Regions from separate parts of the Yersinia alsatica genome, predicted to be linked through region 2. Evidence: predicted binding sites of a transcription regulator. Region 2 holds the regulator's gene; the other holds the start of a gene.

Region 1 (4,437 bases), 1.5 Mb from region 2:
GATATTCTGAGGAAAGAGATTTAAGCTGTTTAGGTATGAATCAATATTCAGAGCACTAAAATACGGCTATTAAGCCAATAAGATATGCCGTGTATTTTGCTGATATAGATACTAAAGAATATCTAATAAGAAACAGATGATAAAAAAAACCCCGCAAAGCGGGGTTTTTTATTAAAGGAGTAAACTTAAGCCTGTGGCTGAGTTACAACTTCTTTGTAGCCTTTAACTTCGATCTCTACGCGACGATCTGGTGCCAAGCACTCAATCAGAGCAGCACGTGGTTTCACGTTGTCACAGGTATTACCTGTAACTGGGTTTGCTTGACCTTCACCGCGAGCGGTGATTTTGTCAGCAGGGATACCTTTAGAAACCAGGTAGTCACGCACGCTGTCAGCACGACGCTGAGACAGAGCTAAGTTAGGAGCTGGTTGACCGATACGGTCAGCGAAGCCCAGAACAACTACAGAACCGTCTTTAGGATCGATAGAGCTCAGCTGTGAATACAGTTGGTCCAGAGCTTGCTGGCCTTCTGGTTTCAAAGTTGACTTGTTGAAAGCGAACAGCACGTCAGATTTCAGAGTGAAACGCTTAGTGTCAACAACTGGAGCTGGAGCTGGAGCAGGAGCTACTGGAGCTACTACATCATCTTGACCGAAACGGTAAGAAACACCTACGCTCAGCATGCCGTTGTCTGGACGAGCACCAACGGTAGCTTTATCACCGATGTTGCTAACCCATTGGTATTCCATACGGGTTGCCCAGTTTTTGGTCCATGCGTATTCAGCACCCAGAGCTACCAGTGGAGAAACACCGGTGTCATGGTTGCTAGCACGAGTATCAGTTGGAGCATTGTAAGCGCTAGAATCTGCACGCCATACCATACCACCCAGACGGGTATACAGATCCAGGTCCTGAGCAATTGGGTAGCTCAGTTTAGCAGCCAGTTGAACGCCCTGTGCTTTAAAGTCGCCGTTATTCACGTCGCCTTTGTAAGGCATACGGCCAAGCCAGTCGTATCCCATTTCAAAGCCCAGGTATTGGTTTGCTTGGTAACCCAAGAATGCACCAGCGCCCAGTTGGTTTTTATGGGTAGGACCGTCGTTGCCAACGTCGCCATAGATACCGCCAGTGCCAGTATCTTGATACTGGGACCAACCCAGTTTACCACCGGTGTACCAGGTGTTATCTTTCGGTGCGGCTTGCGCTACTGTAGCGAAACCTGCCAGTGCCACTGCTAATGCGATAGCTGTCTTTTTCATTTTACGCCTCGTTATCATCCAAATAGGCAATGAGCTTTAAAAGCCAAGCCCTTGGTTAAAATTCTTCGTCAAGGTATTCGCGCTCCCGTTAATCACGCTGCCAGTATAATTTGGCGTTTTAGAGCAACCTTGGCGATGTAAAGTCTACAACGTGGCGAGAAAGTTACAAGTGTGATGTGATAAACCGCCTGAAAAAAAACCGAAATTGTGCATGATCTTTAACGATTTAGCGGGAAAATGCAGCTTTTCTTATACGTTATTTTCTGCTGCAAGCCGCATTCTGACTCGCTTTATGCTGGTTACACAGGACTAAGCGCTAGATATTGTAAAAATTCATGGGATAAATCCTAAATTTACTTAATGATACAAAGAAGAATGAATTTTTAACGTTGCGCACTGTCCTTGAGGCGATTTTGTGTCATCCACAGGATGCATAACAAACCCGTAAGTATTCCCTAACTTTGCTGCTAAGCGTAATCGGCTACGATCGTTTTCTGACAATTCAGGTAGCCAACCAAGAACAACACTATAATTCCCGGTCAACAGGGCTTTTTCCATAGCATCAACTGTTGATAATGGATTGATCTGCCTTACCTGCACAATTTTACTGATTGGTAAACCTGATTGCTGTATCCATGAACGGCTTAATTTCTGCTGTGGTGTTAACCATAACAACCAGCGAGATTGTTTGCCAAGTTGCTGTAAAAGTGGAAGCAATAACTGTGTTACAGCAGGCTGGTTTTCACTGTACATAAGTTCACTGATAAGACCGCTATCTGTTGGGGCATCAACTCTTTCCTGTGTATCACGGGTATTCAGAGAATGATAATTAGCATGATAAGGTTTTAGTGATTGGGTACGCATTATGAACCTCGCCTGTAGTGTGCTGTATGTATATACAGTAGTCACTGTTTGTTCGAAGATCAACTAAATTTTTACAAGACGCTTCGCATTATTGTGATGCAGATGGGCGTCAAACACATTTTTTGTTTGGCTCAGTTATCTATATTGCGTATTTTCTAATTAGTTGTTCCTCTTACACTTATTACAACTGAATAGGGACGTTTGATCGGATTTTTGCTAAAGGAGTAGTCATGAAAAACGTATCAGAAAGGATGATAGTACGGGCTCAGTCTCATTTTGATTTTTTGGGTCAAATCACAGTTCGCTCACAATTTGGCGGTTATGGACTGTTGGCTAACGGCATTATGTTTGCTGTGGTTTCTGAGGGAGAGTTGTATCTACGGGGTAATGATCAGGTTGAAAATTTATTCCGCACCAGAGAAATGACCAACCTTATTTATGCTAAACGCGGGCTTCCGGTTTTGCTGCGCTACTATTGGGTGGACACTCTACTATGGAGTGATGACCTCGCACTGCGCCATTTTGCTAAGTTGGCTTATCAAGGGGCTAAAGCTGAGGTTTTAAGTAAGAAAGGCCCCGCGGTTCGCTTAAAAGATTTACCAAATCTTAGTGCCAGTCTAGAGCGATTATTATGGAAAGTGGGCATCAAGAGTGCAGCAGAGTTGCGCATCGAGGGTGCCAAGTGCTGCTATCTTAAATTGCGAGCATTAAGACGGTCGCTCGGAGTGAATATTTTGTTATCCCTTGCTGGCGCGATCAGTGGTCACCACTATGCAGCATTGCCTCTAATGATGCGAAGTGAGCTTATTGAATGGTTTGAAATACACATTCGTTCGCCCAAAATTGCACAATATGAAACTGTATAGCAGTGGGCCACTAATAGAACGTGGCCCGAGCATTAATTAGCTCGCTTGACTGATGCGTTTATTCAGCTCGCTAAGTTCAGGTAACAATTCAAGCAATAAGCCAATTTGTTGTAAAACCAACTGGTCTATACTTTCCGGCTCAGGATTACAGTCCTGCAGCCTGGTAGATAAGCCGGTTAGCACTCGTGCCATTTGGCTACTGTCGGGTTGTTCTTGCTCAAGTGAGCCCTCGATATAACAAATCGCGTCATTGAGTAAACTCAGGGTGGCGGTATTACTCAGTTTTTCACGATGAGCGCCCAGCGCAGAGATATAACTCAACATCGTGTGGTTTAGGCAGAGTAAACGGAATGCCGCTTCCTGAGTTTCTTTATTGCTGTTGGGCTCAGCTGACATATTTGAAATCACTGACGCCAGTTCAGCATCGCAATTATGCGCGTCGCGGCGTGCAACGCGGTAGGACAGGCTATTATCCTTACCTTGATGATATTGCACTAAAATAGCATCAAGGTAACGGCAGTTGGCATTCAGTGTTTTATTCACCACGGCGGGAAGATGACGGAATTTCCAGTCAGGCCAGATAAAACTCACCGCAACCCAGGCAATGGCACAGCCGAGCAAGGTGTCAAATACTCGCGGAATGGCAACCTCAAATCCTTCACCTAATAGGTTAAAACATAATAAAACCAACAGGGTAATGAACATTGTTGCATGAGCATACTGAACATTGCGGAAAGCAAAAAACAGCACGCCGCTAATGACGATTAAGATCAGTTGCCCTTCAATGGAAGGGACAAAATACAGGATAGGTAGCCCGATAAGTATCCCTGCGAGGGTACCGATAATACGCCGTGTAAGGCGGCTGCGCGTCGCGTTGTAGTTGGGTTGGCAGACAAAAAGGCTGGTTAATAGAATCCAATAGCCGTGGCGCATACCAGTAAGCTGAATGAAAGCATAACCCACGCAAAGTACCACTGACATGCGGATAGCATGGCGAAATAGTGCAGATTGCGGTGTCAGATGGCGGCTGATACGCAGCTTAATGTCGCTCCATCCGGTGAGGCGATCATCAGATAGACGGTTTTCAGGCTGTGAGCCTTCGGCTAATACCTGTTCAGATTCAATACCAGCCAGTTGTGCATCAATGGCACGTAAGTTTTTAAGCAAAAGTGACAGCGCTTTCACTTGTGGCACATTCTCATTTTGAGCCATTTCTCTGGCGAGTGCGGCATCTAAATAGGTAAATGCGCGCTCGAAACGTGGGTCATGTTGATACTTTTGCCGCATTAAAATGGATTGCGAGAGTTGCATACAGGCTCTGGCTTGCATGCTAAGTAGGCGCTGAAAGCGGAACAAAACATCACTGTAGCGGAATTTCTCTCGAAGCAACTGATACTGAACATGTGATGAACTGGCGCGTTCATGGATATCTTGTGCCACGAAATAAT
Region 2 (4,437 bases):
GCAACGTCTGTTTGGTTAACAAGCGATGAAAGTAACGACAATGACGATCTGTCCAATCGAGCATCGGCGCGACGGAGAAACGCTGTAGGGGATAGTGTGGCTTATCTGCCTGAGTGCTGGAAAAAGTCTGAGCTTGGTGCATTTACTGTGATTTCATCGGTTATTATTGCATCAATTACCCATTGATATTGCGCATTAAACACACGAGATCAAGGGATGGAATGCGTGATTATACCATAGAACCTTGCTATGACTGCCTGAGTGATAGTTGTGCCGTAAAAAGGGAGATATTCCGGTAAATTACCAAAATTGTGACACTCCACTGCCCGGCACTTTTTCACCTATCGGTGATTAACCGTAAATATGATAAAATCTGTTCCATTCAAACGCTGCGGGATGAAACCATGAACTCAATCAATCAGGAAAAGCTGCTTGCTCAGGCTGAAAGCCTTTGCCAACAACGTAACGTCCGGCTGACACCGCAACGTCTTGAAGTATTACGCTTAATGGCACAACAACCCGGTGCAATCAGTGCTTATGATCTGTTGGATTTGCTACGCGTATCGGAACCACAAGCTAAGCCACCAACCGTTTACCGCGCATTAGATTTTTTGTTGGAGCAAGGGTTTATTCACCGCGTGGAATCAGCGAACAGTTATGTGCTGTGCCATCACTTTGAAGAGCCCACTCATACCTCTGCGCTATTTATCTGTGATCGCTGCAAAATTGTGACTGAGCGTACGACTGTCGGCATTGAAGAAGCGCTGGCGCAATTAGCGCAGCAATCAGGTTTTACCCTGCGCCATAGCGTGGTAGAGGCTCATGGCCTATGTGCTGAATGCGGGGAAGTTGAAGCCTGTGAAAGCCACGATCATTGTGATCATGACCACTCTATTGTGGCTAGAAAGAAATAGTCTCTGGCGATAAAAATCAGGCTGTCGTCCGAATGGCGGCAGCGTAATATTAAATTTATAATAATAAAATTTAATACCAACAATTTGAGTTAATAATAATATCCATAGGGTGAGATAGAAATAGAATTAGACACTTCCTTGTGTCTATCGATATGAGAATAGGAATAAATAGAATAAGGTTCGTTATTAATATCACGACTTAATAATATATATTCTATAAAGTGAGAGACCCAATTAACTTATATCGATATCAGTTTAATTCCATTTAACGCTGTTACCAGCGATATTTGCTGTGGTCTTCCCAGGCTTTAACTTCTTTCTCGGCTTGCTCTTTCTGATAGCCGTATTTCTCCTGGATTTTCCCTACCAGCTGGTCACGCTTGCCTTCTATGACCTTAAGGTCATCATCGGTGAGCTTGCCCCATTTCTCTTTCACTTTTCCTTTAAACTGCTTCCAGTTACCATCGGCTTGATCTTTATTCATAATATCTCCGTTACCTTGGAATTAGTCAGTCTATTTAATTAATCACGGTAAACATTCTCTCTTTATAACAGCAACCTTGGTTTAAATTAATCACTCACAGTCATAATTTAAATTAACTCAGGTTGTTTGCTTACCGTGTGAATAACTATAGCAGCTGAGACTAATAATTAAAGCCAAGCAAATATTAATCACTATAAATTGAGCAGAGGATCAAAAATGAAAGCGGGTAATATTCAGTTAAAACAGTAAGTAATAGCTTATTATCGGATTGTTCTCAATCTCAATATAAGCATGAATATATTGGCGAGAAATTAAATAAATTGTATACCCTCCTTGCTCGAAGGGTATACATCAATAGCGAGGATCAGATCCAGTCGCCATTACGGATGACACCAACGGCCAGCCCTTCGATAGTGAAGCTTTGCTCTCGCAAATCGACAATAATTGGCTGGAACTCGGTATTTTCAGGTAGAAGCTGCACGATATTACCTTGTTTTTTCAAACGTTTTACCGTTACTTCATCATCAATACGCGCAACAACCACTTGCCCGTTACGTACATCTTGTGTTTTATGTACCGCCAACAGGTCGCCATCCAGAATACCGATATCTCTCATCGACATTCCATTCACCCGCAATAGAAAATCTGCACTTGGCTTAAACATGGATGGGTCAACTTTGTAGTGCCCTTCGATATGCTGCTGTGCTAGCAGTGGTTCACCCGCGGCCACGCGGCCAATCAGCGGCAAACCATCTTCTTCTTCCATCAGTAAACGAATACCACGGGAAGCGCCAGAGACAATCTCAATAACACCCTTGCGGGCCAGTGCTTTTAAATGCTCTTCAGCGGCGTTAGGAGAGCGGAATCCCAGACGCTGCGCAATTTCGGCACGGGTCGGCGGCATACCTGTTTGCGCTAAGTGATCGCGCACCAGGTCATAAACCTCTTGCTGTCTGGTAGTAAGTGCTTTCATTTCGCCCCCTGTTTGTTTATACAGTCTTGCTGTGAGTATATACAGGTAAGCCGGTATTGGGAACCAAAGAGTGAATAAAAACAGGGATTAATCACAGCTTATTTTTATCGTATTACTCGCTATGCTTAAGGTCATCGGTGTGATGGGGGACATAACTAACCAGCATGCTGCCAAAGTACGGTTACCCATATAAATAGCGCTAACAGAATGGCGAGAAACACTGCGGCGGAGCCCATATCTTTGGCCCGGCCTGAAAGTTCATGAAACTCACTGCCAATACGATCGACCACGGCTTCAATGGCACTGTTGATCACCTCAACAATGATCACTAACACCACACTGCCAACCAATAAAATACGCGCTAAAGCATCTACATCCAACCAGAAGGCCAGTATGATAGCCAGTATGGCAGCCACGGCTTCTTGGCGAAAAGCCGCCTCATTTTTCCAGGCAGCACTTAAGCCTTTCACAGAATAACCGGTCGCTTTAAAGATTCGAGTTAGCCCTGTTGATTGATTCGCCATGATTTATTGCCTTTATCTTAAGTTAATGATGATTTTTGCCGCTTTCTGTTGTCTTATCACCACAGATCTCAAAACCAGTTTCTGGTATCCTTGCGACGAATTGCTAACAAGAGGCTTCATGTAGTTATGTCAGGTTGGCGTAAAATATATTATAAGTTACTGAATTTACCACTTAAATTGTTGGTAAAAAGCAAGGTTATTCCGGCAGATCCTGTGACTGAGTTAGGGTTAGACCCTTCTCGTCCTATTCTGTACGTTTTGCCTTACAATTCTAAGGCCGATTTGCTGACTTTGCGAGCACAGTGTCAGGCACAAGATCTACCCGACCCATTGATTCCATTGGAAATTGATGGTGTACAGCTGCCTAGCCATGTGTTTATCGATAATGGCCCGAGGGTCTTTCGTTATTACGCACCTAAGCAGGAATCGGTAAAAATATTCCACGATTATCTGGATCTGCACCGTAATAATCCAGCGCTGGATATCCAAATGCTGCCGGTTTCGGTGATGTTTGGTCGTTCTCCTGGGCGCGAAGGCCATGGTACACCACATCTGCGTGTACTGAATGGTGTGCAGAAATTCTTTGCCGTATTGTGGCTGGGCCGCGATAGTTTTGTGCGTTTCTCGACCACAGTATCATTGCGCCGAATGGCCAGTGAGCATGGTACCGATAAAACTATCGCCCATAAGTTGGCACGCGTCGCGCGGATGCACTTCTCTCGCCAGCGTCTGGCCGCAGTAGGCCCAAGCTTGCCGGATCGTCAAGACCTATTCAAAAAGCTGCTGGCTTCCAAGGCGATTGAAAAAGCCGTGGCAGATGAAGCACGTACCAAGAAAATCTCCCACGAGAAAGCACAGCAAAATGCCATTACGCTGATGGAAGAAATTGCCGCAGACTTCTCTTATGAAGCCGTGCGTCTGTCTGACAGGGTACTGAGCTGGACGTGGAACCGTTTGTATCAGGGTATTAACGTCCATAATGCCGAGCGTGTGCGGCAGTTAGCGCAAGATGGCCACGAAATTGTCTATGTGCCTTGCCATCGCAGCCATATGGATTACTTGCTGCTTTCTTACGTGCTTTATCATCAAGGGCTGGTACCGCCGCATATTGCTGCCGGTATTAACCTTAACTTCTGGCCTGCTGGCCCGATTTTCCGTCGCTTGGGTGCCTTCTTTATCCGCCGTACCTTTAAAGGCAACAAACTCTATTCAACCGTGTTCCGCGAATATCTGGGCGAACTGTTCACCCGGGGTTACTCAGTGGAATACTTTGTTGAAGGTGGTCGCTCGCGTACAGGCCGTTTGCTGGAGCCTAAAACCGGCACACTGTCGATGACTATCCAAGCCATGCTGCGCGGTGGTTCACGGCCAATCACCCTAGTGCCAATCTACATTGGTTATGAACATGTGATGGAAGTGGGCACCTACGCCAAAGAGCTGAGAGGAGCCACCAAAGAGAAGGAAAACCTGTTGCAGATGGTGCGTGGCCTGCGCAAGTTGCGCAATCTGGGCCAGGGCTACGTCAACTTTGGTGAGCCGATC

What was found. Region 2 encodes LexA, which represses DNA repair genes until DNA is damaged. Its sites were predicted from a motif close to TNCTGTATGTACATACAGNA; they were not measured.
Positions count from the first base shown of each region.
Region 1: sulA (SOS-induced cell division inhibitor SulA) is a predicted target of LexA. The motif match lies at 2,144-2,163, and genes of this name have one in related genera.

Region 1 is NZ_CP104006.1:2,595,260-2,599,696, forward strand. It holds gene matP (macrodomain Ter protein MatP) at 1-24, shown strand, start outside; gene ompA (porin OmpA) at 186-1,259, opposite strand; gene sulA (SOS-induced cell division inhibitor SulA) at 1,617-2,123, opposite strand; gene N0H69_RS11425 (TfoX/Sxy family DNA transformation protein) at 2,354-2,989, shown strand; gene yccS (YccS family putative transporter) at 3,026-4,437, opposite strand, start outside.
Region 2 is NZ_CP104006.1:1,136,115-1,140,551, reverse strand. It holds gene dusA (tRNA dihydrouridine(20/20a) synthase DusA) at 1-142, opposite strand, end outside; gene zur (zinc uptake transcriptional repressor Zur) at 405-914, shown strand; gene N0H69_RS04920 (CsbD family protein) at 1,189-1,398, opposite strand; gene lexA (transcriptional repressor LexA) at 1,763-2,371, opposite strand; gene N0H69_RS04910 (diacylglycerol kinase) at 2,527-2,895, opposite strand; gene plsB (glycerol-3-phosphate 1-O-acyltransferase PlsB) at 3,022-4,437, shown strand, end outside.